DNA from 2 places in the Kineococcus auxinigenes genome. Region 2 is predicted to be linked to the other one. Evidence: predicted binding sites of a transcription regulator. Region 2 holds the regulator's gene; the other holds the start of a gene.

Region 1 (15,389 bases), on a different contig from region 2:
GCGTGGACGACCGCGTACTGGTCGTCCGCCTCGTTCTTGGCGTCGGTGTCCACCACCAGGCGAACGGTCGTGGTGGTCCTCCGGGTCGTGGCCACGGCGCCTCCCGTCGTCCCGGTGCTGGTCCCCGCGACCGTAGCCCACCGCCGGCGGACGGCACCATGGACCGGTGCTGACAGCAGTGGAGATCATCACGGGGACCGTGCTCGTCGTCCTCGTCCTCGTCGACGCCCTGGTGACCACGTTGTCCGTGAGCACCGGGGCCGGGCCGCTGACGAGGCGGGTCACGGGAGCGCTGTGGCGGGCCGTGCTGTGGCGCCACCCCCGGGGCCGGGAGGGCACGCCGCTGCGGTTCTCCGGGGTGCTGATGCTGACGGTGACGGCGTCGACGTGGGTCCTGCTGCTGTGGGCGGGGTGGTCGCTGCTGTTCCTCGGCAGCGGCGCGGTCGTGAACTCCACGACCGGCCGGGCCGCGGGGATGCTCGACACCGTCTACTTCGCCGGCTTCTCCACCGCCACCCTCGGCGTGGGCGACTACACCGCGAACCAGCCGGGGTGGCGGTTGCTCGCCGCGGTCGCCGGCTTCACCGGTTTCCTGCTGATCACCCTCGCCGTCACGTACCTGCTCTCGGTGGTTCAGGCCGTCGTCGCCGCCCGGGCCCTGGCGGTGCACGTCTTCGCCCTGGGCGCGCACCCCCAGGAAGTGGTGGCGCGCGGCTGGAGCGGTGGGCGGTTCAGCTCCGCATTCACCCAGCACCTCGTGAACCTCAGCAGCGAGGTGGCCCAGGTGGCCGAGCAGCACCTGGCCTACCCGGTGCTGCACTACTGCCACACCGGCAGGGCCGGGGCAGCGGCATCGCTGGCCGTCGCGACCCTGGACGAGGCCGCGCTGATCCTCAGCGCCGCTGTCGCCGCGGACGCCCGCCCCGACGACAGCACCGTGGCGCCGGTGCGGGAGGCCGTCAGCGGCTACGCGCGGACCGTCGCCGCCACGTCGGCCCTGGTGCCCACCCCCGACGCACCGCCCGCCCCCGCGCTGACCGCGCTCGCGGAGGCGGGTGTCCCCCTCACCGACGGCGGCACCTTCGAGCGGGCGGTCCGTGCGCAGGGCGACCGGCGCGCCGGGTTGCGCCGGGTGGTCGAGAACAGCGGCTGGACCTGGCCGCAGACCGGGTGACGCAGCGGGCCGCCGACCCGCTGCGTCGGGGCCGGTTCAGCGGCCGCTCACTGCACGTCGCCACCGGCGGTGCCCCCGGCGTACGTCTGCGCCGTGCCCGTGGACGTGCGGCGCGGCATGAGCAGCCCGAACAGGACCATGCCGGCCCCCAGGCCCAGGTGCAGCCAGTCGTCGGCGGTGTTCAGCGGCACGAAGTTCGCCTGCGCGTCCTGGGCGACGACGAGGCCGTACACCCACAGGCCCAGGTAGGCGGCGCCACCGACGAGCAGGTACGCCTTCGCGGCGTCCGACCAGCGGGCCAGGACCACCCCGAGCACGCCGAAGAGCAGGTGCAGGACGTTGTGCAGGACGGACACCTGGAAGACGCCCAGCAGGTGCGCGTGGGAGTCGGGCCCGGCCCAGCTCAGCTGCCCGTAGTCGGTGGTGATCCCCGGGATGAAACCCATCACCCCCACGAGCAGGAAGGCGATCCCGACCAGGAGCGAGGTCAGCGAGACGGGCGAGCGGTGGACGGACAGCCGGGACGACGTCGACGTGCGGGTGCTGCTCACGGAGGACCCCCAGGGCGTGGGCGGGCCGGCCCGGGCGTTCGAGCCGTCCCCTCCCACGGTAGGCACCGCGGCCGGGACGGCAAGGCGAGCGGCGCCGGAACCCCCCGTCGCGGCGGCCGGTCGCCGGTAGGGTCGGCGACCGTGCCGGCGACCGCCTCTTCCGTCCTGGCCTCCCCCGTCCTGGCCTACCCCGTCCTGGTGGTCGCCGGTTTCCGCCGCTACTCCGCCTACCGGGCCGCCACGGCGGCCGGGGCGCTGGCGAACACCGTGTTCGGTGCGATCAAGGCCGCCGTGCTGACCGGGACCGTCGCCGCAGCGGGCGGTTCCGTCGCCGGGTACGGCATCGCGCAGGCCGCGACGTTCGCGTGGGTCAGCCAGGCCCTGCTCGCCCCCCTGTCGGTCTTCGCCGACGACCACCTGGCGCGGCGGGTGCGCACCGGCGACATCGCGGTGGACCTGGCCCGGCCGGTGGACCCGCAGCTGGCCGCCTGGGCGGAGGACCTGGGGCGCGCCGCGTTCCAGCTGCTGCCGCGCGGCCTGCCGCCGCTGCTCGTCGGGGCCCTGAGCACCGGCCTGGCGCTGCCGGGCGAACCCGGCGGCCACCTGCTGGGCCTGCTGTCCCTGGTGCTGGGGGTGTCGATCTCCTTCGCGCTGCGCTGGGCCGTGGGCCTCACCGCGTTCTGGCTGGTGGACGTGCGCGGGATCCTGCTGCTGTACACGGTGTGCGCGACCGTCCTGACCGGGTTGGCGGTGCCCGTGGCGTGGTTCCCGCCGTGGCTGGCGGCCCTGGCGGCGGCCACCCCGTTCCCCTCGGTGCTCCAGGCACCCGCGGACGTGTTCACCGGCGTGGTCACCGGGCCGGCGGCGCTGGGCGTCGTGGCCGTGCAGCTGGCGTGGCTGGCGGGGCTCGTCCTGCTCGGGCGGGTCCTGCTGGCCGCCGGTTCGCGGCGGCTGGTGGTGCAGGGTGGCTGAGGACGTGGCTGATCACCGGGTGGCGCTCACGGCGTACCGGGCGGTCCTGGCCTCCCGGGTGCGGGCCCAGCTGACGTACCGCACGTCCTTCGCGGCGGACGTGCTGGCGAACGTCGGCGTGGGCGTCAGCGAGTTCGCCACCTTGTACGTGGTGTTCTCCCGAGTGGACTCCCTCGGCGGGCTGGACGTGTGGCGGGCCGCGCTGGTGTTCGCGCTGGCGAACCTCGCGTTCGCGCTCGCCGACCTGCTCGTCGGGCACGTCGACGAGCTGCCCCGGCACGTGCGCGAGGGCACCCTGGACGCGTTCCTGCTGCGCCCGCTGCCGCTGCTGGCGCAGCTGGCCACCTCGGAGGTGTCGCTGCGGCGGCTGGGTCGCGCAGCCGTGGGGCTGGTCGTCCTGGTGGTCGCGCTGCCCAGGGTGGGCGTGGAGCCCTCCGCCGGCGCGGCCTGGTTGCTGCTCTCCTCGGTGCTGGGCGGCACCGCGGTGTTCTCGGCCCTGTTCGTCGCCGCCGGCGCGCTGCAGTTCTGGCTCCTGGAGGGCCGCGAGGCCGCGAACGCCTTCACCTACGGCGGCGCGAACGCCGCCCAGCACCCCGCGTCCCTGTACCCGGGACCGCTGCGGTGGGCGTTCACCTACCTGGTGCCGGCGAGCTTCGTGGCGTACCTGCCGGTGCTCGCGCTGACCGGTCAGCCCGGGCCCGCCGGGCTGCCGTCCTGGCTGGGCTGGTGCACCCCGCTGGCGGCCGCGCCGGCGTGGGCGGTGGCGCTGCTGCTGTGGCGCGCCGGGGTGCGCCGGTACACGGGAGCCGGCTCGTGAGCGGGCTCGTGGACGGCCCGGCCCTGGAGGTGCGCGACCTGGTGCGCGAGTACGTCCTGCGGGTGCGCGCGGGGCGCCTGCGCCGGCGGCGGCACGTCGTGCGCGCCGTGGACGGGCTGTCCGTGCGGGTGGAGCGCGGCGAGTCGGTCGGGTTCATCGGCGCCAACGGCGCCGGGAAGTCCACCACGGTGAAGCTGCTCACCGGGATCCTCGTTCCCACCTCGGGGACCGTGCGCACCTGCGGGATGGACCCGGCCGCGCAGCGCCGCGACCTCGCCCGCCGCATCGGGGTGGTCTTCGGCCAGCGCAGCCAGCTGTGGTGGGACCTGCCGCTGGCGGAGTCGTTCCGCCTGCTCGCCGCGATCCACGGGCTGCCGCGCGAGCGCCGCCGCGCACGCCTGGACGACCTCGTCGAGCGCCTCGACCTCGCCGCGTTCCTGGCCACCCCGGTGCGGCAGCTGTCCCTGGGGCAGCGCATGCGCGGGGAGGTCGCCGCGGCGCTGCTGCACTCCCCCGAACTGCTGCTGCTGGACGAACCCACCATCGGCCTGGACGTCCTGTCCAGCGAGCGGCTGCGGCGCTTCCTGCGCAGCGAGCGCGAGACGCACGGCACCACGCTGCTGCTGACCACCCACGACATGGGCGACGTGCAGCGGCTGTGCGACCGCGTCCTGGTGGTGGACTCCGGTCGCCTGGCCTACGACGGGGACCTGCCCGGCCTGGCGCGGCGCGTGGGCGCCCGCCGCGTCCTCGTGGTGGACCTGCGCGAACCCGTCCCGCCGCTGCGCGTGCCCGGCGCGGACCTGGTGGCGGTGGAGGCCGAGGGGCTGCGCCAGCGCCTGGCGTTCGACCCCACCACCACCACGGCCGCGCAGGTCCTGGCCGGGGTGTCGCGGCTGGCCGACGTGCGGGACCTGTCCGTGGAGGAACCCGACGTCGCCGACGTCGTGCGGCAGCTGTACGCCTCCGCGCGCCGCTGACGCCGGGTCCTGCGCGGGCCGGTCGGGGTGGAGCGGTCAGAGGGAGCCGGCGAGGCGCCCCAGGATCGGGTTCCAGCCGACGACGCGGCGCTCGGCCACGATCCCCCCGGTGGTGAAGGGGTCCTCGTCCAGCAGCGCCTCCACGGCGGCCGCGTCGGGCGCCTCGAACACCAGCACGGCACCGTCGGCGTCGGTGGGCCCGGACAGCACCAGGCGCTCACCCAGACCGGCGAGCCACTCGCGGTGCACGGGGCGGACCTCGTCGCGGGCGGCGGTGTCGGGCGTGTAGGCGTAGGTGGCGACGAAGTACGGCACGGGGGTTCTCCTCCTGCGGCGGCGGTTGTCGCCCAGGACGCTACCGCCGCGCCGGCACGTGCCCGGCGAGGGTGCGCAGCGCGTCCGCGGCCGCGGTGGCGTTCCCGGGGGGAGCCGGCAAGGGCTCACCGGAGCAGAACCGCTCCAGCAGCGCCTCCACGAGGGCGGCGCGCCCGACGATCCCGGGGCCGTCGGCGCACCCCGGCAGCACCCGCACCTCCAGGGTCGGCGGCCCGGGGTGCGTGCCCAGCACGTGGGTGAGGTTGACGTCGCGGAACTTCGAGTCGCCCGTGGCCGCCGCGGCGGCCCGCAGCTCCTCCCACCCGGTCCACTCCCGCTCCGCCAGCGCCACCAGCCCCGGCGGCAGCGGGCCCAGGCGCCGGCACGCCGGGTTGGTGCCCAGCAGCACGCGCAGGCCCTCGCGCCACGGGCCGAACAGCCGCAGCAGGCCGCAGAAGGCGGCGACGTCGAGGAACGGTGCCGCGTCCAGGTGCAGGTGCACCGCCGCCTCGGCGGGGACGGTGAAACCCAGCTCGCGCGCCGGCGCCAGCAGCGCCTCCAGCGCGGCGAGGTGGTCGGTCACCAGGGGTGGGGTGATGACCTCGCAGGGCCGTTCACGCTCCCCCGGCAGCGGCGCCGCCATCGCCACGCTGGCCCCCGCGCCGTCGTCCACGCGGAACACCGCTCCCACGGCGGTGACCCGGGTGCCGAACAGTTCCGCCACCGGTTCCAGCACCGACCCGATCCCCTCCGCCGGGTCGGTGCGCGCGGCGACCAGGCGCAGCAGGCGCGCGTCGTCGGTGAGCACCCGGTACCAGCCCGGGGCCGGTGCGGCCGAGGGGTCCAGGTCCTGCACGATCGTGGTGTCGTCCACGAGGCGGCACAGCAGCGCACCGTCGGCCCCCAGGACCTCGAACCCCGGCGTCAGGTGCCAGAACCTCGCGACGCCCGCCGTCGCCGACGTCTCGCTGTCCGCGTGGAACACCGGGCGCACCGCGCCGCCGCACCGGCGGGCCAGCTCGCCGGCGAGGTGCCGGCGGCTGGACCCGCGCGGTGCGAGCAGCTCCACCTCCACGCCGGTGCGCCGGCGCAGGAGCAGCTCGTCGTCCAGGGTGCTCAGGGCTGCACCGGCAGCGTCTCACCGGCCAGCAGGCGTTCCCCGGCCAGCGCCTTCGCCTCCCAGGCGTCCACGTTCCACACCGCCCCCAGTTCCACGGCGTCGTCGTACGTGTAGCCGGCCGCGAAGAACGCGTCGCGCTGCGGGGCCCGGTCGTCGGCCGGCACGGCCGGCTCGGTGGCGATCTGCTCGACGGGCTGCTCGACGGGCTCGAACGGCAGCTCCTCGCCGGCCAGCAGGTGCGCCCCCGCGGTCGTCTTGGCCTCCGCGGGTTCGACGTTCCACAGCCGCCCCAGCTCCACGGCGTCGGCGTAGCCGTACCCGGCGCCGAAGTACGCCACGAGCTCCTCGTCCGCCGGTGCGGCGACGTACGGCTCGCCGGTGGGCTCCAGCGGCACCGGACGGCCCGCGAGCAGGTCCGCGCCGGCGGTGGCCTTGGCCTCACCGGGCTCGACGTTCCACGACCGGCCCAGCGCCACGGCGTCGTCGTAGTCGTACCCGGCCGCGAAGTAGGCCTCCAGGGCCCTGGCCTGCTCCACCGCGGCGCGCGCCGCCTCCTGCAGGGCCTCCTGCCCGCCGGCCGGACCCGCGCTGGTCCGCACGTCGGGCTGCACCGCCGGCGCGCCCGAGGCCGCCGGCGAGACCACCGACGTCTCCCCCGGCCGGGACCAGCCGCCCCACGAAGCGACGCCGACGGCGCCCACGGCCGCCGCCGCGGCGGGGGCCGCCAGCAGCGCGCGCCGCCGGTTCGCGCGGCGCCGCCCTCCCCGGCGCGCCGCGGCCGGCAGCCACGCCGGAGCCTCCACGTCCTGCACCGCGGCCGCCATCTCGCGCCGCAGCCGTTCCTCGACCTCGTTCACCACCGGCTCATCGCCCCCTCGTCCTCGTCCGCACCCATGAGCTCGCGCAGCCGGGCCAGGCCCTTGGAGGCCTGGCTCTTGACGGTCCCGCGCGAGACGTCCAGCTCCTCCGCGATGCGCTCCTCGGACCAGTCCTCGAAGTAGCGCAGCACGATGACGGCCCGCTGCCGCGGCGGCAGCCTCCGCAAGCGGTCCACCACGTCCGCGCGCACGGCGCGGTCCGCGGCGCCGTCGGGGACGGCACGCCCGTGCCAGTCCTGCAGCTCCACCTCCCGCGGGCGCCGCGCCACCCGCCGCCACCGGTCGGTGACGGCGCGCGTCATCGCCGTGCGGGTGTAGGCGTGCGGGTCCTCGATGGAGCGCCAGCGCACGTACGCGCGCTCCAGGACGTCCTGCACCAGGTCCTCGGCGGCGGCGCGGTCACCGGTGAGCAGCAGCGCGGTCCGCAGGAGCCTGCCGCCGCCCGCGGCGACGAACTCCTCGAACGACCCTTCCACGGCCCCTCCTCGCGACGACTACCCCCTCAGACGCCGCAGACCCCCACCGGGTTGCCCCACCCACGAACGAACCCGCGGTGATCTTGCACGGGTGAACGCTCAACCGTGCAAGACCACCGCGGGTGGGGGTGGCTGGAGGGGGCTGCGGGGGTGGAGGGGGTGGGGGTCAGCCCTTGACGGCGCCGGAGGCCAGGCCGGCGACGTAGAAGCGCTGCAGGGCGACGTAGAGGATCACGCAGGGGATCATCGCCACGACCGCTCCCGCGACGAGGTAGCCGAAGTTGACGGCCCCGTAGGCACCGGACTGCAGGTTCACCAGCGACAGCGGCAGGGTGTACTTGCGGTCGTCGGTGAGGAACGTCAGCGCCCCCAGGAACTCCGTCCACGAGGCCAGGAAGGCGTACAGGGCGCTGGTGGCGATGCCCGGCACCAGCATCGGCCGCAACACGGAGGTCAGCGTGCGCACCGTGCCGGCGCCGTCCACGTGCGCGGAGTCCTCGATCTCCGCGGGGATGGACTCGAAGGCGTTGCGCATGACGAACACGCCGAACGGCAGGTTGACGGTGGAGTAGAAGAGCACCAGACCGAGCCGGGAGTCGGTCAGGCCCATGGCGTTCATCTGCAGGTACAGCGGCGTGATGATCGCCTGGAAGGGCACCATCATCGTCACCACGACCAGGCCGAACAGGACGTTGCGGCCGCGGAAGCCGAACCGTCCGAAACCGTAGCCGGCGAGGGTGGCCAGGAAGGCCGTCAGCAGCGCCGTGGCGATCGAGACCACGAGGCTGTTGCCGACGGAGCGCAGGATGTCGGCGTCGCCGTTGAACAGGGCCCGGAAGTTCTCCCCCGTGAAGGAGGTCAGCTGCGCCCAGGTGGGCGTGGTGGAGACGATGGCGTCGTTGGGCTGGAAGGACCGCAGCACGGACCACACCAGCGGGACGAGGAAGACCAGCGCCGCCAGGACCCCGCCGACGGCGTACAGGGTGACCTTGGTGCGGCTCTCCGCCCGGGCGCGGTCCGGGCCCGCCGAGGGGCGGGTCCGGGTGCGGCGCTGCGGGGCGCTCGCCGGTGCGGTGGCGAGGTTGGTGGGCATGGTGGTGGACACGACGGCTCCCTCAGTCCTTCTCACGCAGCAGGCGGAACTGGGCGGCGGTGACCAGGCCGATGACGAGAACGAGGACGACCGACAGCGCGGAGGCGGCACCGAGCTGCAGCTGCACGAAACCCCGCTGGTAGATGTACATGACCACGGTCTGGGTGTCCGTCCCCGGCCCGCCGCGGGTGAGGACGTAGAACTGGGTGAACGCCAGCAGCGAGCCGATGACGGAGATGACCAGGCTCATCGCGATCGTCTTGCGGAGCATCGGGACGGTGATGCTGCGCTCGCGCTGCCACCAGCTCGCGCCGTCCATCTCCGCGGACTCGTACACCTCGCGCGGGATGCCCTGCATGCCGCCCATGAGCAGCACCATCGTCAGCCCCGAGACCGCCCAGATGATCATCACGCAGATCAGGCCGGTGGCCAGCGGGCCGTCGGCCAGCCAGGCGGTCGTGCCGTCGGTGATGCCGAGCCCCTCCAGCACGATGTTCACCGCACCTGAGCTGGGCTGGGCCTCCAGGACGAGCAGGAAGCTCAGGGTGGTCAGGCCGATGACGTAGGGCAGGAAGAAGACCGTCCGGAACAGGGTGGAGCCGCGGCGGTTGGAACGCACCAGCACGGCCAGGACGTAGCCGACCAGGAGGATGGGCAGCGTGACGATCGCCGTGTACAGGACGGTGTACCCGACCGACTTCCAGAACACCGGGTCCTGGGCGACCCCGGCGTAGTTGCCGAAGCCGATGAAGTCGTAGGAGCCGATGAGCGGCCAGTTGGTCAGCGACATATAGACCGCGAAGACCAGCGGCACCAGCACGAAGACGACGACGAACGCCAGCGCCGGCAGCACCAGCAGCACACCGGTGCGGGTGGGGTGGGTGAGGGAGTTGCCGCTGCTGCCGCCCCTGCCGGCGGGACGCCCGCCCCGGGCGGGACGGGGCGGGCGCGACGCGGTGCGGTCCGCGACGGCGCTCACAGCTGCGCCTGCTCGAGGATGCGGTCGAAGCCCTCCTGGCCGGTGACCAGGGCGCCGTCGACGTCCCCGTCGAAGACGGCCTGCCGGAAGGCGGCGATCCAGGGCGAGTCCTGCTGGTTGAACAGCAGGTTGTAGGCGAGTGTCACGGGTGCGTACGCCTCCTCGATCTGCTCCAGGGGTGCCACGGCCAGGGGGTACGTCTGGCGGTACTCCTCCGTCGCCGCGTCCGAGCGGACGGGGATGAACCCGCCGGCCGGGAGGTTGGTCTGCTGCGGCAGGTCCAGGGCGAACCGGGCGAACTGCCACGCACCCGAGGCGTTGGACGCCCCCCGCGGGATGCACAGGTTGTCGCCGCCGGCGAACGTCGCCCTCCCGCCGTCGGGGCCCGGCAGCAGCTTCACGCCCGTCTTGGCCTGCATCTGCGGGTCGGCACCGAGGACGGCGACCGAGTAGTTCGCGGGGAACAGCGCCACGTTCCCCTCGGTGAAGGGCGCGCCCCAGCGGGCGCCGTCCCCGGAGAAGTTGGCCTGCGGCATCAGGCCCTCCTCCCACAGCGTCCGGTAGAACTCGAAGGTGCGCCGGACGGCGTCGTTGCCGACGATGTCGCCCTGCTGATCGCCGACCTCGCCGACGATGTTCCGCTCACCGGCGGCCCACACGTGGGGCTGGACGACGAACCCCAGGATGCCCGCGGCGTTGCCGTCGATGGACAGCCCGTACGAGCCGTCGCCCAGCTCCCCCACCGCGCGGGCGGCGGTGAGCATGCCGTCCAGGTCCGCGGTGGCGGTCTCGACGTCCACGCCGGCGCGCTCCAGCAGCTCGGTGTTGTAGAAGAGCGCGGAGTTGTCGGCGATGTACGGGACCCCGTAGTGCCGGCCGTCCCGGGTGGCCAGCCCCAGCTGGCCGGGGTTGAGCCGGTCTGCGAAGTCGAGCTGCTCCACCAGGGGGGTGAGGTCGGTGAAGGTGTCCCGGTAGATGAAGAGCATCGAGTTGATGTCGTCGATGTCGACGATGTCCGGGACGTTGCCGCCGCGGATCGCGGTGGCGAGCTTGGTGACGTACTGACCGTCCAGGACGGGCGTCACCTCCACCCGCACCCGGTCCTGGGAGGCGTTGAAGGCGTCGACGGTCTGGCGGACGCCGCCGACGGTGGCCGCCCGGCACCACAGCCGGACGGTGCCGGTGGCGTCCTGCCCGAACCCGGCGGCGGTGACGTCGGGTTCGGGAAGGGTGGAGGCGCAGGAGGGCAGCAGCGCGCTCAGCGCCGCCAGCCCTCCCAGGCCCAGGACGTTCCTGCGGGGAAGCACCATCGCTCTCCTCGGTCTCTCAGGTGGGCGGGCCGGTTCAGGCCCGCGGCAGCCAGACGCGCATGGGCCCGACCTCGCGGTTGGCCCAGGCGTAGTAGGGGATCGCCGGGACCTCCACGGTCTCGGGGGCGGCCTGCTCGGGCGCCTCGTCACCGGCCGGCCGGTACAGCGGTCCGCTGGCCGCACCGAGGGCGCGGTGCACCGGCAGCTGCAGCACGGAAACGCCACCGAGCAGGTCGGGGCGGTGCTCGGCGCGGGCGCCGCGCAGTTCCGCCACGCGCACCCGGACGTCGTCCGCGACGAGGTCGGCGGGCAGGTCGGGCTGCTCCACGCAGTACACGAGCGGGCCGCGCTCGACGGCGACGGCGCCGCGCACGGCGTCCACGCGCGGGTCGGCCTCGACGACGCGCACGCCCATCGGCAGCACGAGCTCCACGACGTCCCCGGCGGACCACCCGCGGCGCACGCGCAGGTACTCGCCCGCGGTGGCCTCCACGCCCTCGCCGGCGACGGTGGCGGTGGCGCCCTCGGCCCAGCCGGGCACGCGCAGCGCGAGCTCCCACTCGCCCTCGCCGGGCTCGCGGACCTCCACGCGGACGGTGCCGTCCCAGGGGTAGTCGGTGCTGACGGCCAGCTCCACGCCGCCCGCCACGTCGGCGCGCACGGTGCCGGTGGCGAACTGGTGCAGCTGGACGCCGTCGCCGGTGGTGGTCGCCACGTAGGCGTCCAGGCTGGACAGGGTGCGCATGATGTTCGGCGGGCAGCAGGCGCAGTCGAACCACGGGCGGCGGCCGTGCGCGGCGCTGCGCTCCTCGTCGGTGTGGGCGCCGGCGCGCATCTGCAGCGGGTTGACGTAGAAGTACTCGGTGCCGGCCAGCGAGACGCCGGGCAGGAACGCGTTGTAGAGGGTGCGCTCGACGAGGTCGGCGTAGCGGGTCTCGCCGGTGGCCAGCAGCATCCGCCAGGACCACTGCACGCTGCCGATGGCGGCGCAGCTCTCGGCGTAGGCGCGGTCCGGGCCGAGCTCGTAGTGGTCGCCGAACTGCTCGAAGTCCCAGCGCGCCCCGATGCCGCCGGTCACGTACGTCTTGGTGGAGGTCATGCCCTCCCACTGCCGGGTCAGCGCAGCCAGCAGCTCGGCGTCGCCGGTCTCGGCGGCGACGTCGGCGGCACCGGCCGTCAGGTACACCGCGCGCACCGAGTGCCCCTCCACGGTGTCGGCCTCGCGCACCGGCACGCGGTCGGAGAAGTAGGTGGGCTCCTTGCCGTGCTGCTCGATGATGCCGTGTCCGCGCGCGTCGACGAACCACTGCGCCAGGTCCAGGTAGGCGCGGTTCCCGGTCTCCCGGTACAGCTCCACCAGGCCCATCTCGACCACGGGGTGCCCGTCGACCTCTTCCGTCTTCCCCGGGCCGAAGGTGGCGACGAGGTGGTCGGCGAGCTTGACGGCGACGTCGAGCAGGCCGGTCTCACCGGTGGTGCGGTGGATGGCGACGGCGGCCTGGAAGAGGTGCCCGGCGCAGTAGTGCTCGTGGCTCCAGGGCAGGTCGACGTAGCGCGCGCCGTTCCCGCGGACCTGCTGCACGGAGTCGAGGTACCCGTCCTCGGCCTGGGCGGCGGCGACGATCCCGGTGATCTCGCGGATCCAGCCGAGGACCTCCTCGTCGGGCTCGCGCCCGTACTCCCACCCGGCGGCCTCGAGCCACTTGTAGACGTCGGAGTCCATGAAGATCGGCCCGCGCACCTCGCCGGTGGCGGTGCCCGCCGCGATGCGCAGGTTCTGCAGGTTCCCGGCGGTCTCGAGCTTCTCGTAGCCGGTGCGGATCGCCTGGCGGCGGTTGGCGTCCTGGCGCTCGTGCCAGAACCCGCCGGTGATGCGGGCGCGGCCGGAAGGGACCGGGTGCAGCGCGACAGCGGCGTCCGCGGTGGGCGCGGCCGGGGCGACGGGCGCCGGGGTCGTGGTGCTGGGGGCGGGCGCGGTCGTGGTCATCAGCTCTCCGTCGAGTCGGTCCGCCGCTTCCTGGGGAAACGAAGGAACACGTTTTCTGCGGCGCACGCTACGACCCCAGGCAGTCAGCGTCAAGGGAGGTACAGTCGTGGGTCCCCGGGCCGAGGACGTCGCCCGTCGAGGAACAGGAGGCGCGGCATGACGGAAACGAGCGTTCCGGCGGTGAACACCCCGCCGCGGATCGTGGACGTCGCCGCCCTCGCCGGCGTCTCCCCCGGCACGGCCTCCAAGGCGCTGAACGGCACCGGGCAGCTGCGCGCGGAGACCCGCGAGCGGGTGCGGCGCGCCGCCGAGCAGCTCGGCTTCACCCCCGACTCCCTGGGGCGCGGGCTGTCCTCCGGGCGCAGCTACACGGTGGGCCTGATCACCACCGACAGCTTCGGCCGCTTCTCCATCCCGGTGATGCTGGGCGCGGAGAACACCCTGGGCGCCGGGGAGATGGTCGTGCTGCTGTGCGACAGCCGCGACGACCCGCTGCGCGAGCAGCACTACCTGCGCACCCTGCTGGCCCGCCGCGTCGACGGCATCATCGTGACCGGCCGGCGCACCGAACCGCGCCCGCCGGTCGCCACCCCCGGCCACGTGCCGGTCGTGTACGCCTTCACCCCCTCGCAGGACCCGGCCGACACCAGCCTGGTCGTCGACCAGGCCGGTGGGGCCGCCGCCGCCGTGCGGCACGTGCTGGACCTCGGCCGCCGGCGGGTGGCGCACGTGACCGGACCGGCCGACCACCACGCCGCGGTGGTGCGCCGCGACGCCGCCGTCGCCGAGGCCGGCGGGCACCTGCTCGGCGAGCCGCTGCACGGGGACTGGAGCGAGCGCTGGGGCCGCCTGGCGGCGGAGCTGCTGCTGCGCCGGCACCCGGAGGTGGACGCCGTCACCTGCGGCAGCGACCAGATCGCCCGCGGGGTGTGCGACGGGCTGCGCGACGCCGGGCGGCGCGTGCCCGAGGACGTCGCCGTCGTGGGTTTCGACGACTGGGACGTCATCGCCCTGGCCTCTCGCCCGCCGCTGACGACCGTCGCGCTGGGGCTGGAGGCGATGGGCCGCCGGGCGGGGGAACTGCTGCTGGACGCCGTCGCCGGCAACCGGGTCGCGGGCACCACGACGATGCCCACGCGCCTGGTGGTGCGGGCCTCCACTGTGGGGGTGTGAACGCCCCGGGCCGCGCCGGGCCGGGCGGGCCCGCGCGCTTCGCGCTGGTCGGAACCGGCTACCGCGCGGGCATGTTCCTGCGGGTGGCGGCCCGGCTGCCGCGGCACCTGCGCATCACCGCGGTGCTCTCCCGCGACCCCGGCGCCGCCGGGGAGGTGACCCGGCGCTCCGGGCCGCCGGTCGTGGCCGGCACCGCGGAACTGCTGGCCACGGACCCGGAGTTCGTCGTCAGCACCGCACCCCCCTCGGCCGGTGCGGTGCTCGTGCCGGACCTGGTGGCCGCGGGGGCCGCGGTGCTCGCCGAGACCCCGCCCGGCGCGGACGTGCCCGCGCTGCGGCGGCTGTGGGAGCAGGTCGGCGCGAGCGGGCGGGTGCAGGTGGCCGAGCAGTACCCGCTCAACCCGGGCAACGCCGCCCGCCTGGAGGTGGTGCGCCGCGGCCTGATCGGGGCCGTGGGCGACGTGCAGGTCTCCTCCACGCAGCTGCACCACGCGGTCGCGCTGATCCGGGCGTTCACCGGCCTGGGCGCCGAGCCGCTGCGCGTGAGCGCGGTGACGCGCACCGCCGCGCTGGTGAACCCCGTGGACCGCCGCGGCTGGACCGGCGACACCACCGCCCGCCCGACCGCCTCCACCGTGGCGGTCCTCGACGCCGGCGACGGGCGCGGCGGCCTGTACGACTTCACCGAGACGCAGACGCGCAACCCGCTGCGCACCCGGCGACTGGTGGTGCGCGGCAGTTCCGGTGAGATCACCGACGACCGGGTGGTGCGGCTGGTGGACGAGCGCACGGTCGTGGAGTCGGCGATCGTGCGCCGCCAGACGGGCATCCACCAGGACGTGCAGGGCTTCGCCCTGGACCACCTCTCCCTGGACGGTGAGGTGCTGCACCGCAACCCCTTCCCGGGCGAGCGCCTGTCCGACGAGGAGATCGCGGTGGCGACGCTGCTGCTGCGCACCGCCGCGTGGGTGCGCGGCGCGGGCCCGCCCCCCTACCCGCTGGCCGAGGCGGCGCAGGACCAGCTCGTCGCGGCGGCGATCACCGAGGCCGCCGCCACGGGCCGGGCGGTGACGACGACGCGGGAGGCGTGGGCGGCGGCGCTGCGGTGAACCGCCTCAGACCGGCGCGGGAAGGGCGTGCGGGCCGGGACCGCCCACGAGCAGCTCCAGCAGGTGCGGGGCGGCCGAGGCCCCGCGCTCGCGCGGCGCGCTGACGACGCAGACCACCCACCGCGGCGCGTCGTCCGGCAGGGGCACGACGCGCAGGCGCGCGGCCTGGGGCTTGCCCGCGACGTGCCGCGGGACGAGGGCCGCGCCCAGGCCGCGGTCCACGAGGTCCAGCAGGGTGTGGACGTCGCTGACCGTGAACCGCACCCGGCGGCGCACCCCGTGAGCCGCGCACGCGGCGTCGTTGAGCGGGCGCACCCCCCAGGAGGGTGCGAAGTCGATGACCTCCACATCGGCCAGGTCCGCCCAGGCGATCCGGTCGCGGGCCGCCAGCGGGTGCTCCGCCGGGCACAGCAGCACCAGGGGCTCGGTGCCCAGGACCGTGTGCGGCAGCGCGC
Region 2 (15,389 bases):
CCCGCCGGTGTCGTGGTGTCCCACGGCACGTGGGAGTGCCCGAAGACCAGCACGTCCAGCTCCCCCGCCCACCGGGCGTCGCAGCGCCGTTCCCGGCCGGGCGCCGCGCCCGTCTCGTGCACCACCCCGAAGCGAAGCCCGCCGCAGGTGAACGCGGCGAACTCGCCCAGGTGCCGGCGCACGTCGGGGCCGTCGTTGTTGCCGGCGACGCCCACCAGCCGGCGGGAGCGCTCGCGCAGCGCCAGGACGGTGGCCTCGTCGACCCAGTCGCCGGCGTGCACGACGACGTCCGCGGCCTCCACCGCGGCCCACACCTGCTCCGGCAGCTCCTTCGCCCGCCGGGGCAGGTGGGTGTCCGCCAGCAGCAGCACCCGCTGCGGCTGCTGCTGCTCGGCGGGCACCGGCGCGCGGCTCAGTCGTCCGAGCCGAGCTGGCGCACCCGCACCGTCTCCGGCAGCTCGCGCAGCCGGCGGCCCACGTCCTGCGAGGCGGCGGCGACGATGTCGGTGACCACGTAGCCCAGGTCGCCGCGGGTGGACAGCTGCTGGCCCTCGATGTTCACGCCCTCGTCCGCGAGGATCCGGTTGATCGCCGCCAGCACCCCCGGCACGTTGCGGTGCAGGTGCGCCAGGCGCACCGTGCCCGGGGCGGTCTCCGTCGCCAGCGACGGCAGGTTCACGCTCAGGGTCGTGGAGCCGTGCAGGGCGTAGTCGCGCAGCTTGGCGGCGACGAACCGGCCGATGTCCTCCTGCGCCTCCTCCGTCGAGCCGCCCACGTGCGGGGTGAGGATGACGTTGTCCAGGCCGCGCAGCTCCGACTCGAACGCCTCCCCGCGGCTCTTGGGCTCCTGCGGGAAGACGTCCACCGCCGCACCGGCGATGTGCCCGGACTCGACGTGCCGGCGCAGCGCGACGTGGTCCACCACGAAGCCGCGCGAGAGGTTCAGGAAGATCGACCCCGGGCGCATGCGGGCGAACTCCGCCTCGCCGAAGAACCCGCTGTTGCTGCTGCGCCCGTCCACGTGCAGGGTCACCACGTCGGCGACCTCGAGGACCTCGTGCAGGCTGCCGCAGCGGCGCGCGTTGCCCAGCGCGAGGCGGTCGGCGGTGTCGTAGAAGAACACGCTCAGGCCCAGCGCCTCGGCCACCACCGACAGCTGCGAGCCGATGTTGCCGTAGCCGACGATGCCCAGGCGGCGCCCGCGCACCTCGTGCGCGCCCGTGGCGGACTTGTCCCACACGCCCTCGTGCATCAGGCGGTCCTTGACCGTCAGCCGCCGCGTGAGCGCGATGATCTCCGCCAGGGCCAGCTCCACGACGCTGCGCGTGTTGCTGTACGGGGCGTTGAACACGGCCACCCCGTGGGCGGCCGCGGCGAACAGGTCGATCTGGTTGGTGCCGATGCAGAAGGCGCCGATCGCCCGCAGGTCCGGGGCGTTCTCCAGGACCTTCTCGGTGACGTGCGTGGCGGAGCGGATGCCCAGCAGGGAGATCCCCTCCAGGCGCTCGACGAGCTCGGCCTCGCCCAGGGCGCCGGAGACCGTCTCCACCTCCCACCCGGCCTCGGTCAGCAGGGTCCGCGCGTCCGCGTGGATGTTCTCCAGCAGCAGCGCACGGGGGGCGGGACGCAGGGCGGGCACGGTTCCTCCAGCGGTCAGGAGCGGTGGGACCGCCTAGTCTGTCGCACCCGCCGCGCCACCCGGACCACCCTCGGCGGCCGCGCGCGCCACCGCCCGCCGCACCGGCTCCTCACCGCCCACCAGCTCCAGCACCCGCCCGCCGGGCGGTGCGGGCACCTCCAGCAGCGCCGCGCACACGGCGGCGACGTCCGCGCGCGGCACGCTGCCGCGCTCCACCGAGCGCTCCAGGCGCACCCGCCCGGTGGGCTCGGCGTCGGTCAGGCCGCCGGGGCGCAGCACCGTGACCCGCGGCCCGGCGGGGTCCGCGGCCCGGGTCAGGAGCTCCTCCTCCGCGGCCAGCTTGGCGCGCAGGTAGGCGACGAAGACCTCGTCCACCCCCTCCGGGACCGCGCCGCCGCGCACGGCGTCCACGCCGAAGGACGACACCAGCAGGTAGTCGCGCGCGCCGGCCAGCGCGGCGCCGTCGGCCAGCAGCACCGCGGCGGCCCGGTCGACGGTGTCCTTGCGGGCGGCGCCGCTGCCCGGCCCGGCGCCCGCGGCGAAGACCACCGCGTCCGCGCCGCGCACCGCCTCGGCCACCTCCCGCGCACCGGCGGACTCCAGGTCCACCACCACCGCGCGGGCGCCGTCGGCGCTGACGTCCTCGACGTGGTCGGGGTTGCGGACCAGCCCCGTCACCTCGTCCCCCCGGGCGGCGAGCAGGCGGGTGAGGTGGCGGGCGACCTGGCCGTGGGCTCCTGCGATGGCGACGTGCACGGCACCGACGCTAGGGCGCTGCGCCGCGGGGCGCACCTGCGCGCCGCTCGGGCACACTCGCCGCGTGCCGCAGACCACCCCCACCACCGCGGGACCCACCGCCCCAGCACCCACCACCTCGGTGCGCGCGGCGCTGCGGCTGCTGGCGGAGGCGCCCTCCGAGGCCGTGCTGGCCGTGGCCCTCGCCCGCCGCCCGGGCGTGCGGGTCCTGAGCGAGACGCTGCGCGTGGACGGCCCGGCCGGCGCGGTCGCCGTGCACCCGCTGCAGGCCGCGTCCGGGGCGGTGCTGCACCGCTTCACCGCACCCGCCGGCCCGGTCCGGGTGGAGTACGCCGCCACCGCCCGCGCCGGGCACCGCGCACCGCACCGGCTGGCGGAGCTGGAGCGGTGGGAGGCGACCCGACCCAGCCGCTACTGCCCCTCCGACCGCCTGGGCACCCTGGCCGCCCGCGAGTTCGGCGACGTGCCGCGCGGGCAGCTGCCCGCGGCCGTGGCGGCCTGGGTGCACGCCGAGCTGGAGTACGCCCCCGGCTCCAGCGGCCCCGCCGACAGCGCCCTGGACACCCTGCTGGCCCGGCGGGGCGTGTGCCGCGACCACGCGCACGTCACCGCGGCGCTGCTGCGCGCGCTGGACGTGCCGGCGCGGGTGTGCTCCGTCTACGCCCCGGGCCTGCTCCCCATGGACTTCCACGTCGTGGTGGAGGCGGCGCCGGCCGGCGCGTGGGAGGTCGTCGACGCCACCCGCCTGGCCCCGCGCGCCACGCTGCTGCGCATCGCCACCGGTCGCGACGCGGCCGACACGGCGTTCCTGACCACGTCCGGGCCGGTGCGGCTGGAGGCGGTGGAGGTGCTGGCCGCCGTCGACGGCGACCTGCCGGGCGACCACCACGGGCCGGGCGCGGTCCTGGCCTGAGGACCGCGCCCGGCACCGCTCACAGCTCCTCGTCCGCCAGGGTGGCCGCGTCCGGGCGCGCCTCCAGGCGCTCGTCCGGGATCGGCTCGCCGGAGACCACCGAGACGCCGTACGTGCCGTCCTCGATGCGCTTGAGCGCGTCCTCCACACCGGCCAGCCGGGTGCGCGCGGCCTCCACGAAGGCCTCCTGCTCCGCCGCCTGCTGCTCGTGGGCGCCCTCGTCGCCGAAGTCGTGCCCGCCGGTGGGCAGGTCGGCGGTGACGCCGGCCTCCATGCGCGAGGTGACGCCCTCGATCGTCTCCTGCAGCTCGCGCCGCAACTCGAGCAGCCGTTCGCGCGCGACCTGCGTGTCCATCGTCGTCCGTCCCTCCGTCGTGCCTGCCGGTCCCACCGGTGGCGGGACCCTCGTCGGGTCACGTGTCTACCCCGCCGCGCGCCGCGCGGCACGGCGGGGAGAGGCTGACGGGTGTGAACGCCCGAGAGATCCGCCTGGTCCGACGCCCGCAGGGCGAACCCGTCCCCGACGACTTCGAGCTCGCCGAGGTCGCGCTGCCCGCCCCCGCCGAGGGGCAGCTGCAGGTGCGCACCCTCGTGATGTCCGTGGACCCCTACATGCGCCCGCGCATGGACGACGTGCCCAGCTACGTGCCGCCGTACCGGCTGGGGCACGCGCTGGACGGCGCCGCCGTCGGCGTCGTGGAGTCCTCGCGCGCCGACGGCTTCGCGCCCGGCGACCTCGTGCTGCACGGCCTGGGCTGGCGCACGCACGCCGTCCTGCCCGCCGCGCAGGTGCGCCGGCTGGACCTGCCCGCGGGCGTGGGCGAGACCGCGGCGCTCGGCCCGCTGGGCATGGTCGGCTTCACGGCGTGGGCCGGGCTGTTCGACGTGGCCGCCATGCGCGAGGGCGACACGGTCTTCGTCTCCGCCGCCGCCGGCGCCGTCGGCAGCCTGGTGGGGCAGTTCGCGAGGCTGCGCGGCGCCGGGCGCGTCGTCGGCAGCGCCGGCGGCCCGGCCAAGGCCCACCACCTCACCGCAGACCTCGGCTTCGACGCCGGCATCGACTACCGGGCCCGGCCGGTGCTGGACTCGCTCGCCGAGGCCGCTCCCGGCGGCGTCGACGTGTACTTCGACAACGTCGGGGGCGACCACCTGGAGGCCGCCATCGCCGCGGCCAACGACTTCGCCCGCTTCGCCCTGTGCGGCAGCGTCTCCGCCTACAACTCCCCGCGCGAGCTCGCGAACGCCCCGGCCGGCCCGCGGAACCTGTTCTCCGTGGTCGGCAAGAGGCTGCGGCTGCAGGGGTTCATCGTCGGCGACCACGCCGAGCGGCGGGCCGAGTTCGAGCGCGAGGTCGGCGGCTGGCTGGCGCAGGGGCGCGTCGTCTTCCGCGAGACCGTCCGCGAGGGGCTGCACGAGGCGCCCGGCGCCCTGGTCGGCATGCTGCGCGGGGAGAACACCGGCAAGATGCTCGTCCGCCTCTCCGAGCGCTGAGCCGCCCCGCGCCCGGTGGCGGTGCGCCGGCGGGCGCGAGGTGGGCGCCCCGCCACCTCGCGCTCGCGGTGCCCCGGGGCCATGCTGGTGCGGTGATCTCCGTCGATCTCGCGCTGCAGCTGAAGGCCGCCGGGCTGGAGTGGCACCCGGTCTCCGGGGACAGGTTCTTCATCCCCGACCGGGACATGGACGAGGACGTGTTCACCCTCAGCGACATGACCGTCGAGGTGCACGAGCACCCCACCGGCCGCGTCATCGGCTTCAACGGCACCACCGAGTGGGCGTTGGACGCCGTCGACCAGCCGGAGGCGTGCTGGCTGCCCGCCGAGCACCAGCTGCGCGAACTGCTGGGCGAGCGGTTCACCCGCCTGGAGCGCCGGGACGTCGGCGACGGCGTCGTGCACCGGGTGCTGCTGCTCGACGAGCGCGGCGCCGACGCGTTCGAGGCCGCCGACCCCGCGGACGCCTACGCACGGGCGCTGCTGCACCACCTGTCCGGGGCGCCCGGCGGCAGCAGCGGCACGACCGCCCCCAGGACCGCCGCGACGTGAGCACCCCCGCCCCGGCTCACTCCGCGCCGGGGTCGTCCTCCTGCCCCGCCAGGAAGCGCTCGAACTGCGCCCCCAGCTCCTCCGCGGAGGGCAGGTAGGCGTTCGCCGCACCCGCGCCCCGGTCCTCGTCGCCGCGGGCGTCGTACTGCTCCTCCAGGGCCAGCACCACCGCCGCGGCCTCCGGGGACTGCTCGACCTGCGCGTCGACCTCCACGCGGGTGGCCGAGGCCGCCTCCAGCAGGGTGTCCACCGGCAGCGCCAGGCCCGTCTCACCGGCCAGCGTGCGCACCAGCACCGCAGCCGCGTCCGGGTAGTCGTTGGCCGCCAGGTAGTGCGGCACGTGCGCCAGGACGGAGAGCACGTCCCGGCCCGCCTGCGCCCCGCGCAGGTGCAGCAGGGCGGACGCGTGACCGGGCACCCGCGCCTGCACGTCCCAGGTGCGGTACCCCTCCAGCAGCTCGGGGCGGCTGGCGCTGGCGGTCACCCCGCTGGGGCGGGTGTGCGGCACGGCGGTGGGAGCGGCGCTGAGCACGATCGTGCGGTGCACGCCCAGCCGGTCCGCGAGCTGCCAGACGGCGCGGGTGAAGCGCTCCCACTGCACGTCCGGCTCCGGCCCGGTCAGCAGCAGCAGGGCCGACCCCTCGGCGTCGCGCAGCAGCTCCAGCTGCAGCACCGGCGCCTCGTACTCCTCCCACCGGTCCCCGGCGAAGGTCATCACCGGCCGGCGGGCGCGGTAGTCGTGCAGCTGGTCCACGTCGAAGGTGGCGACCGGCTCGTGCTCGCACACCTCGCGCAGGTGCTCCACGGCCAGCCGCACGCCGCTGCCGGCGTCGACGAAGCCCGACAGCGCCACGACGAGGTGCGGCTCGACCAGCACCGGTGGCGTGCCTTCGAGGGTGTACAGCGACCCGGGATCCAGCATGGGCCCATTCTCGCCCGCGCGGGCGGGCGGTGCCGACGGGGCACGGGCGGCGGGGGGCGGGTGGCGGGTGGCGGGGCGCTCAGCCCCGGGCGGCCGCCGTGGCCGGCTCGCCCGCCGAGCGCTGCAGGGCGGCGCTGCGCTCGGCGCGCAGCTGCTCGATGGCCGCCTCGAAGTCGGCGAGGGAGTCGAACGCCTGGTAGACGGACGCGAAGCGCAGGTAGGCCACCTCGTCCAGCTCGCGCAGGAACGGCAGGGTGGCCAGGCCCACCTGGTGGGCGTCGATCTCGGCGGCGCCCTGGGCGCGCACGGCCTCCTCCACGCGGTGCGCCAGCAGCGCGATGTCGTCCTCGCTGACCGGGCGCCCCTGGCACGCCTTGCGGACACCGGTGGAGATCTTGGCGCGGCTGAACGGCTCGGTGGCGCCGGAGCGCTTGACCACCGACAGGCTCGCGGTCTCCAGCGTCGTGAAGCGCTTGGAGCAGTTCGGGCACTGGCGACGGCGGCGGATGCTGCTGCCGTCCTCCGTCGTCCGCGAATCGACCACGCGCGAGTCGGCGTGCCGGCAGAACGGGCAGTGCACCCCTGGTTCCTCCCACGCGGCGTCCCGGCCGCCCGCGCAGCGCCCGGCCCCGGTGGCCGCGGCGGTACCCGGGGGCGGCCCGGGGTCCTGATCGTGGGGCGACGGTACGTCGCCGGTGACGGCGGCGGCAAGCCGCGCGGGACGTCTGTGGACGCCGGCGGGGGCGCGACCGCCGGCCGGCCGGGGTCCGGTCGTGGTCAGTCCAGCTCGGGGAGGGTCAGGCGCTGGCCGGCCTGGAGGGCCTGCGAGGCGAGGCCGTTGACCTCCGCGATGGTGACGGCGACCTCCCGCCAGTCCTCACCCGGCGCCAGCTCGGCGGCGATCTGCGACAGGGTCTGCCCCGGCAGCACCGTGACGACGTGCGGCGCGGCGCCCGGAGCGCCGCCGGCCGCGGCGGGCTCGCCCACCGCTGCGGACACCGCCAGCACCACGCCCGCGAGCACACCGGCCGCCGTGCAGGTCGCGCTCAGCCGCCCGCGGCGGGTCAGCCGCAGCGGGCGACGCCCCGGACCGCGCCGCGCGGCGGGGCGGGTGGGACGGGTGCGCCGCACCGCGCGGGCGCAGCGGGCGGCGGGAGCCGGGCGCGGCGCGGACGACCGGCGGGCGGCGGGGACCGGGGCGAGGGCGGTGCTGCTCACGGGTGAGGACCTCCGGCTCGGGAGCCGCCTCGAACGGGTGTTCGAACCGGCGTCGATGTTGTACCACCGCTGTGCCGGTGGCGCGCAAGCCCCGCCGCGGGCCGGTGCCCGGCGCGCTCGGGGTGCGGGAGCACCGTGCCACCCGCCTCCGACACGTTCGAACACCTGTTTGAGCTCCCGGCCGCGCACGGGTAGCGTGATCGCAGCCGCGCGCCCGCGGCGGCCGGGGACGACGGGGAGTCGACGTGACGGACGTGCTGGACGGGGACGACCGCGGCCGGGCCGGGGCGTCGGTGCACCCGCTGCCCGACGGGCCGCTGGACCGCGCGGGGCTGACCGCCCGCCAGCGCAGGGTCCTGGAGACGATCCGCGAGGCGGTCGAGCGCCGCGGCTACCCGCCGAGCATGCGGGAGATCGGCCAGGCGGTCGGCCTGACCAGCCCCAGCAGCGTCGCCCACCAGGTCAAGACCCTCGAGCGCCTGGGGTACCTGCGCAAGGACCCGAGGCGCCCGCGCACCCTGGAGGTGGTGGCCCCCGGCCCCGCCCACGGCGTCCTCACCGGTGATGACGCCACCGCCGCCGACGAGCGCCCCGCCGTGGCCTACGTGCCCCTGGTGGGCCGCATCGCCGCCGGCGGCCCCATCCTCGCCGAGCAGCTCGTGGAAGAGGTCTTCCCCCTGCCGGCTCAGCTGCTGGGCGCCGGTGAGCACTTCGTGCTGCGCGTGGTCGGCGACTCGATGGTGGACGCGGCGATCTGCGACGGCGACTGGGTGGTGGTGCGCCAGCAGCCCACCGCGGAGAACGGCGACGTCGTGGCCGCGATGATCGACGGGGAGGCCACCGTCAAGGTGCTGCAGCGCCGGGACGGGCACGTGAAGCTGCTGCCGCGCAACGACCTCTACGACCCGATCGACGGCGACGAGGCCGTGGTGCTGGGGCGCGTGACCGCGGTGCTGCGCAGCCTCTGAGACCGGTGCCGCGGCGCGTGTCGGCCGGCGTTCACCCGCGCTAGCGGCCGACCGGCACGACCGCCTCCACCGCCGCCTCCACCGCCAGCCGCGGGGAGGTGAGCACCGGCACGTCCAGGTCGCGCAGCAGCAGCGCCGCTCCCACCATGCTGGCCTGAGCCATCACGACGACCTCCACCGGCGGTTCCAGCGCGCGCACCGCGCAGCGCACGGCGTCCGCGACGCTCGCGGAGTACGTCAGCACGTCACCGGACTCGAAGGCGGACCAGGTGTCCGGGCAGCGCACCTCGACGAACCGCACCTCGCGGCCCGCCGCGGCCGCCGACTCGTGCAGCAGCGGCCGCAGCGTGGCGGCCGCCTCGTCCAGGGAGCTGACCAGGGCGATGCGCCGCCCGGCGAGCACCGCCGCCTCCGCCATGGGCCGGTCCACGCGCAGCACCCGCACACCCGCCCGCTCACCGACGCGCTCGGCCTCCGGTCCCGTCTCCGAGCACGTGCTCACGACGACGTCGGCGCCCTCGGCGACCAGCCGGCGCAACCGGTCGGCCAGGGCGCCGCGCACGCTCGGGGCCCCGTGCTCGCGCGCGGCCGCCAGCAGGCCGGTGTCCACCAGGTGCCGGTCGGCGACGGTCTCGTCGCGCTGGTTCAGGAGGTCGCGGAAGGTGCGCACGTGGGCGTGCGCGGTGTGCAGGAAGCCGACGGTGGCCACGGGGCGAGGATGCCAGGTGCGGGCCCGCGGGTCAGCCCCTGGTGCGTCCCGCACACGGTCTTCACCCGCCCGGCGCAGCCGCGGCGGCGTCCAGGCGGCGCAGCGCCTCGCGGGCGACCTCGGGCGAGGCCGTGGGCCAGAAGGCCGGCAGGCTCTCGCGCAGGAAGCCGCCGTAGCGGGCCGTGGCCAGGCGCGGGTCGAGCACGGCCACCACGCCGCGGTCGCCCGAGGCGCGCACGAGCCGGCCCGCCCCCTGGGCCAGGCGCACCGCGGCGTGGGCGGCGGAGACCGTCAGGAAGCCGTTGCCGCCGGCGCTGTCCACCGCCCGGGCGCGCGCGGACATCAGCGGGTCGTCCGGTCGCGGGAAGGGGATGCGGTCGATGACCACCAGCTGGCAACCCGGCCCGGGCACGTCCACGCCCTGCCACAGCGACAGCGTGCCGAACAGCGAGGTGGCCGGCTCGTCGGAGAAGCGGCGCACCAGGCGGGGCAGGCGGTCCTCACCCTGGCACAGCACGGTGCGGCCGGTGCGCTCGCGCACGCCGGCGGCGGCCTCCTCGGCGGCGCGCCGCGAGGAGAACAGCCCGAGGGTGCGCCCACCCGCGGCGTCCACGAGCGCGGCCAGCTCGTCGAGGACGGCGTCGGCCACGCCGGAGCGCCCGGGCGGCGGCAGGTGGCGGGCGACGTAGAGGATGCCCTGGCGGGCGTAGTCGAAGGGGCTGCCGACGTCCAGCCCCGTCCACGGCACCACGTCGCGGCGACCGGCGCGCAGGCCGAACGCCCCGGCCACCGGCTCGAAGGAGCCGCCGAGGGTCAGCGTGGCGGAGGTGGCCACCACGGTGCGGTCGGTGAAGACCCGCTCGCGCAGCAGCCCGGCCACGGACAGCGGCGCCACGTGCAGCGACGGCGCGCGAGAGCCCCCCGGGGCGCCGGCGGTGACCCAGGCGACGTCGTGCTCGGAGTCCTCCGCGAGGCGCTCGGCGACGGTGAAGACCTCCTGGACAGCGGCGCGGGCGAGGTGGCGCGCGCCGCGGGCCTCGGCGTCCTCCTCCTTGCCGGCGCCCTCGGCGGCGGTCTTCAGGTCGCTCAGGGCTGTGCGGGCCGCGTCGCGCGCGGCGGTCACGGCCGCGGCCAGCGGCGCGGGCCAGTCCTCCAGCCTGCCGGGCGGGGCGTCCTCCAGGGCGGCCTCCAGGGCCGCGGCGGCGTCCTCCAGCGCCTCGCTGACGATGCCGGCCGAGCGGCGCAGGCGCCGGGCCGCCGCCCCCAGGACGGCGGCGGACAGCTCGGCGGTGGCGACCGCGGTGACGCGGTCGGCCAGCTCGTGGGCCTCGTCGGCGACGAGGACGTCGTGCTCGGGCAGCAGCTGCCCGGAACCCTCCAGCGCGTCGATGGCGGTCATGGCGTGGTTGGTGACCACGACGTCGACCTCGCGGGCGCGGGCGCGCACCCGCTCGGAGAAGCACTCGGCGGCCACCGGGCAGCGTTGCGCGCCCAGGCACTCGCGGGCGGAGACGGCCACCTGCCGCCAGGCGCGCTCGCTGACGCCGGGGTCCAGCTCGTCGCGGTCCCCCGTGGTGGTGCTCGCCGCCCACTCGCGCAGCCGGACCACCTCCCGGCCCAGCCGGCCGGCGTCGCCGGCGCCGCCCGTGCCGGCGACCGGCGCGGGCACGTCGAAGAGCGCGGCCTCCTCCACGGGGAAGCCGCCGTCGAGCTTGTTGCGGCACACGTAGTTCGCGCGGCCCTTGAGCAGCTCCCACGTGGGCTCGCGGCCCAGCTCGCCGGTCAGGGCGCGGGCCAGGCGCGGCAGGTCCCGCTCGACGACCTGGGCCTGCAGCGCGAGGGTGGCGGTGGTGACCACGACGCGCGAGCCCTCCCGCACCGCGTGCGCCACGGCGGGCACCAGGTACGCCATGGACTTGCCGGTGCCGGTGCCGGCCTGCACCAGCAGGTGGCGCTCGTCGCGGACGGCGTCGGCGACGGCCCGCGCCATGCGCGCCTGCCCCTCGCGCGGCTGGCCGCCGAGCGCCTCCACCACGACGTCGAGGAGGCCGACGGCGTCACGGCCGTCGGCCTCCTCGTGGACCTGCTCGGGGCTGGGCGCGCTCACCGGACCATCCTCGCCGACGCGCGCACCCCTCCCGGACGACGTCCACACCCCCCGCCCGGACCCGCCGGACGAGGGGTGCTGTGGACACCGCTGCTCAGGCGTGCGCGCCGCTGAGCCGGAACGGCGCCAGCTCGGCCGCCAGCCGCGGGCGGACCCGGGCCAGCAGGCGCGTGCCGGCGGGGGTGTGCTCCTCGGCGAGGACCTGACCGGTGGTGTGCACGCGGTGCACGAGCTCACCGCGCTCGTACGGCACGCACACCTCGACCTCCACGTCCGGCACCGGCAGCAGCTCGGCGATCCGCTCGCGCAGCTGCTCGATCCCCTCGCCGGTGCGCGCCGAGACGACGACGGCACCGCGCTCGCGGGCCAGCAGACGCTGCACGACCTCCGGGTCGGCGACGTCGGCCTTGTTGATCGCCACCAGCTCGGTCACCCGCTGGGCGCCGACCTCGGCCAGGACCGAGCGCACCGCCGCCAGCTGCCCCTCGGGGTCGGGGTGCGAGCCGTCCACGACGTGCAGGACGAGGTCGGCCTCGGCGACCTCCTCCAGCGTGGAGCGGAACGCCTCCACCAGCTGGTGCGGCAGCTGACGCACGAAGCCGACGGTGTCGGCCAGCGTGTACGGGCGCCCCTCCGGCGTCTGCGCGCGCCGGACCGTGGGGTCCAGGGTCGCGAACAGCGCGTCCTCCACCAGCACGCCCGCCCCGGTGAGGCGGTTGAGCAGCGAGGACTTGCCGGCGTTGGTGTACCCGGCGATGGACACCGAGGGCACCGCGCGCGCCACGCGCAGGGAGCGCTTGGCGTCGCGGGAGGTGCCCATGCCGCGGATCTCCCGGCGCAGCTTGGCCATGCGGGAGCGGATCCGGCGGCGGTCCAGCTCGATCTTCGTCTCACCCGGACCGCGCGAGCCGATCCCGGCACCGCCGGCGACGCGGCCACCGGCCTGCCGGGACATCGACTCGCCCCAGCCGCGCAGGCGCGGCAGCAGGTAGTCCAGCTGGGCGAGCTCGACCTGCGCCTTGCCCTCCCGGCTCTTGGCGTGCTGGGCGAAGATGTCCAGGATCACGGCCGTGCGGTCCACGACCTTGACCTTGACGATGTCCTCCAGCCCGCGGCGCTGGGACGCGGACAGCTCCCCGTCGCAGACGACGGTGTCCGCCCCCTCCGCGGCCACCAGCTCGGCCAGCGCGGCGGCCTTGCCGGCCCCCAGGTAGCTGGCCGGGTCGGGGGTGGAGCGGCGCTGCAGGACGCCGGCGAGGACGTCCGAGCCGGCGGTGGCGGCCAGCGCGGACAGCTCCTGCAGGGAGACCTCGGCCTCGGCCCTGCTGGAGTCGGCGCTGGACCAGATCCCGGCCAGGACCACGCGCTCCAGGCGCAGCTGCCGGTACTCGACCTCGGTGACGTCGGCGAGCTCGGTGGACAGGCCGGCGGCGCGGCGCAGCGCGCGGCGGTCGGCCAGGTCGAGCTGGTCGCCGTCGTAGTCGCGCTCGCCCGAGCCGTCTGCCGCCTCGTCGCCGGTGGTGCCGCCGGTGGTGGTGGTGGGTGCCGCGTCGTCGTGGCCGGCGAGGATCCGGGCCAGTGCGCGGTCGAACTCGGCGTCGCGGTCCTGCTCGCGGGCGGCGACCGGCACGGGTGCGTGCTGGTCGTCGTGCGCGCTGTCCGTCGACGGCTGCGTCGCGGACGGCTGGACCGGCGAAGAGCGGTGGTTCATGGACCTCCCAGGTCGTGCTGACCCTCACGGGCTGAGGGGACCAGCATCCTTCTCAACCGCCCGGGGGTCCACAGGATTCCGCGCGGGCGTGTCGGGCGGGGCCGGTGCCGAGCCCTACCCTCTCCAGCGTGGCGAGCACCCCGGCGGACGACCAGCACTACTTCACGGCCCGCCCCGCCACCCCCGACGAGCGGCGCGAGCTCGAGGTGGAGCTGGCCGGGCGCGCGGTGACGGTGCAGACGGCGCGCGGCGTCTTCAGCGCCGAGCGCGTGGACCCGGGCACCTCGGTGCTGCTGCCCCTGGTGCCCGACGAGCCGGGGGCCGGCGGCGACGTGCTCGACCTGGGCTGCGGGTGGGGGCCGGTGGCGCTGACGCTGGCGCTGCGCCAGCCGCGGCGGCGGGTGTGGGCCGTGGACGTCAACGAGCGCGCCCTGGACCTGGTGCGACGCAACGCCGAGCGCCTGGGGGTGCCGGTGCGCGCGTGCCTGCCCGACGAGGTGCCGGCCGACGTGGTGTTCGAGCGGGTGTGGTCCAACCCGCCGATCCGGGTGGGCAAGGAGGCGCTGCACGAGCTGCTGCTGCGCTGGCTGCCGCGCCTGGCGCCCGGGGGCCAGGCGCACCTGGTGGTGCAGAAGAACCTCGGCGCCGACTCCCTGCACCGGTGGCTGGACGAGCGGCTGCCGGAGGTGCTGCCCGGTGCGGCGACGACCCGCACGGCGACGTCGAAGGGGTTCCGGGTCCTCACCGTCCGGCGCGGCTGAGCGCAGCGGGGACCCGCCCGCCGCGGCGGGCGGGTGGCCTCACACGGGGGCGGGGACGTCCAGCAGGTGCGGGTCGAACGTGCCGGCGGCGACGAGCACGGCCGGCCCGGTCAGCCACACGGTGCCCTCGACCAGGCTGGAGCCCTGCGCGACCGTGACGACGACCTCCCCGCCGGGCACCTCCACCCGCCACACGTCGGGCGAGCCCTCCCCCGCCCAGGCGCGGGTGGCCAGCGCCGCGGCGCACGCGCCGGTGCCGCAGGAGCGCGTCTCACCGACGCCGCGCTCGTGCACGCGCATGCGCACCTCGCCGATGTCGGCGACGTGGTCGCCGGTGACGTCCACCGCCAGCAGCGGCACGACCAGCTCGACGTTCGTCCCGCGCGGGGGCAGCGGTTCCACGTGCGGGGCGCGCAGCAGGTCCGCGGCGTCCAGCTCGGCGGGCTCGGCGAGCGCGACGACGGTGTGCGGGTTGCCCAGGTCCAGCGACAGGGCCGGGCGCGGCACCCCGCCCAGGCCGTCGACGACGACCAGGGCGTCCGAGCCGTCGGCCAGGGCGCGCTGCCCACCGGCCAGGCGCCAGGGGCCCATGTCGGCCGTCCAGCGCCCGTCGCCCTCGCGGCGCAGCCGCTTCAGCCCGGCTCGGGTGCCCACGGCGAACCAGCGGCCGTCGCCGGCCTCCGCGGGCAGGAAGCCCTCGCGCAGCAGGAACTCGGCGAACACCCGCACCCCGTTGCCGCACATCTCGGCGATCGAGCCGTCGGCGTTGCGGTAGTCCATGAACCACTCCGCCTCGGCGGACAGGGCCGCGCCCTCGGGCAGCGCCTCGCTGCGCACGGCGCGGATCAGCCCGTCCCCGCCGATGCCGGCGCGGCGGTCGCACAGGCGCGCCACCAGCCCCGGCGACGGGTCCCAGGTGCCGTCGGGGTCGGCGACGAGGACGAAGTCGTTCTCGGTGCCGTGGCCCTTGACGAAGGGCAGCCCTGCGGCGGGGGTGGTCTCGGTCACGCGGGCGACTCTACGGGCAGCAGCGCCAGCACCTGCCGGGCCAGCTGCTCGGGGTCGCAGCCGTCGGGGGCGGCGATCCAGCGCACCCGCTCGTCGCGCCGGAACCAGGACTCCTGCTTGCGGGCGAAGCGGCGCGTCAGCCGGGCGGTCAGCTCGGCGGCCTCCGCCTCGGTGGTGGTGCCGTCGAGCGCGTCGAGGACCTGCGCGTAGCCGAGGGCGCGGGACGCGGTCAGGCCCTCGCGCAGCCCGGCGGCCTGGAGGCGGCGCACCTCCTCGACGAGACCTGCGTCCCGCATGCGGTGCACGCGGGCGTCGATGCGCGCGTCCAGCTGCTCGCGCGGCACCGCGAGCCCGACCTGCACGGCGGGGCGGACGTAGCGCTGCTCCGGCAGCGACGCGGCGAACGGCGCCCCGGTGATCTCCCCGACCTCCAGGGCGCGCACGATGCGCCGGCCGTTGGAGGGGAGGATGCGTGCGGCCGCGTCGGGGTCGCGCGCGGCGAGCTCGGCGTGCAGGCGCTGCGGACCGGCCTCGGCCAGGCGTGCCTCCCACCGGGCGCGCACGGCCGCGTCGGTGCCGGGGAAGCGCATCTCGTCCAGGGCGGCGCGCACGTACAGGCCCGAGCCGCCCACGAG

What was found. Region 2 encodes LexA, which represses DNA repair genes until DNA is damaged. Its sites were predicted from a motif close to TCGAACANNTGTTCGA; they were not measured.
Positions count from the first base shown of each region.
Region 1: ACRYR9_RS08260 (glycoside hydrolase family 127 protein) is a predicted target of LexA. The motif match lies at 12,695-12,710, and genes of this name have one in related genera.

Region 1 covers NZ_JBKBCT010000021.1:596-15,984, reverse strand. Annotated here, with positions in the region: gene ACRYR9_RS08325 (nucleoside hydrolase) at 1-95, opposite strand, end outside; gene ACRYR9_RS08320 (ion channel) at 167-1,174, shown strand; gene ACRYR9_RS08315 (DUF4383 domain-containing protein) at 1,222-1,725, opposite strand; gene ACRYR9_RS08310 (ABC transporter permease) at 1,867-2,697, shown strand; gene ACRYR9_RS08305 (ABC transporter permease) at 2,702-3,514, shown strand; gene ACRYR9_RS08300 (ABC transporter ATP-binding protein) at 3,511-4,494, shown strand; gene ACRYR9_RS08295 (YciI family protein) at 4,531-4,809, opposite strand; gene ACRYR9_RS08290 (amidoligase family protein) at 4,850-5,902, opposite strand; gene ACRYR9_RS08285 (hypothetical protein) at 5,926-6,786, opposite strand; gene ACRYR9_RS08280 (SigE family RNA polymerase sigma factor) at 6,783-7,283, opposite strand; gene ACRYR9_RS08275 (carbohydrate ABC transporter permease) at 7,450-8,388, opposite strand; gene ACRYR9_RS08270 (carbohydrate ABC transporter permease) at 8,399-9,355, opposite strand; gene ACRYR9_RS08265 (ABC transporter substrate-binding protein) at 9,352-10,665, opposite strand; gene ACRYR9_RS08260 (glycoside hydrolase family 127 protein) at 10,700-12,652, opposite strand; gene ACRYR9_RS08255 (LacI family DNA-binding transcriptional regulator) at 12,809-13,825, shown strand; gene ACRYR9_RS08250 (Gfo/Idh/MocA family oxidoreductase) at 13,822-14,934, shown strand; gene ACRYR9_RS08245 (LysR family transcriptional regulator) at 14,941-15,389, opposite strand, start outside.
Region 2 covers NZ_JBKBCT010000048.1:6,163-21,551, reverse strand. Annotated here, with positions in the region: gene ACRYR9_RS13630 (metallophosphoesterase family protein) at 1-401, opposite strand, end outside; gene serA (phosphoglycerate dehydrogenase) at 413-1,639, opposite strand; gene ACRYR9_RS13620 (NAD(P)-binding oxidoreductase) at 1,673-2,395, opposite strand; gene ACRYR9_RS13615 (transglutaminase-like domain-containing protein) at 2,460-3,308, shown strand; gene ACRYR9_RS13610 (TraR/DksA family transcriptional regulator) at 3,328-3,663, opposite strand; gene ACRYR9_RS13605 (NADP-dependent oxidoreductase) at 3,768-4,799, shown strand; gene ACRYR9_RS13600 (pilus assembly protein CpaE) at 4,892-5,350, shown strand; gene ACRYR9_RS13595 (proteasome assembly chaperone family protein) at 5,367-6,272, opposite strand; gene nrdR (transcriptional regulator NrdR) at 6,352-6,852, opposite strand; gene ACRYR9_RS13585 (LysM peptidoglycan-binding domain-containing protein) at 7,050-7,490, opposite strand; gene lexA (transcriptional repressor LexA) at 7,736-8,458, shown strand; gene ACRYR9_RS13575 (aspartate/glutamate racemase family protein) at 8,499-9,167, opposite strand; gene ACRYR9_RS13570 (ATP-dependent DNA helicase) at 9,229-11,274, opposite strand; gene hflX (GTPase HflX) at 11,369-12,985, opposite strand; gene ACRYR9_RS13560 (class I SAM-dependent methyltransferase) at 13,114-13,746, shown strand; gene dapF (diaminopimelate epimerase) at 13,786-14,754, opposite strand; gene miaA (tRNA (adenosine(37)-N6)-dimethylallyltransferase MiaA) at 14,751-15,389, opposite strand, start outside.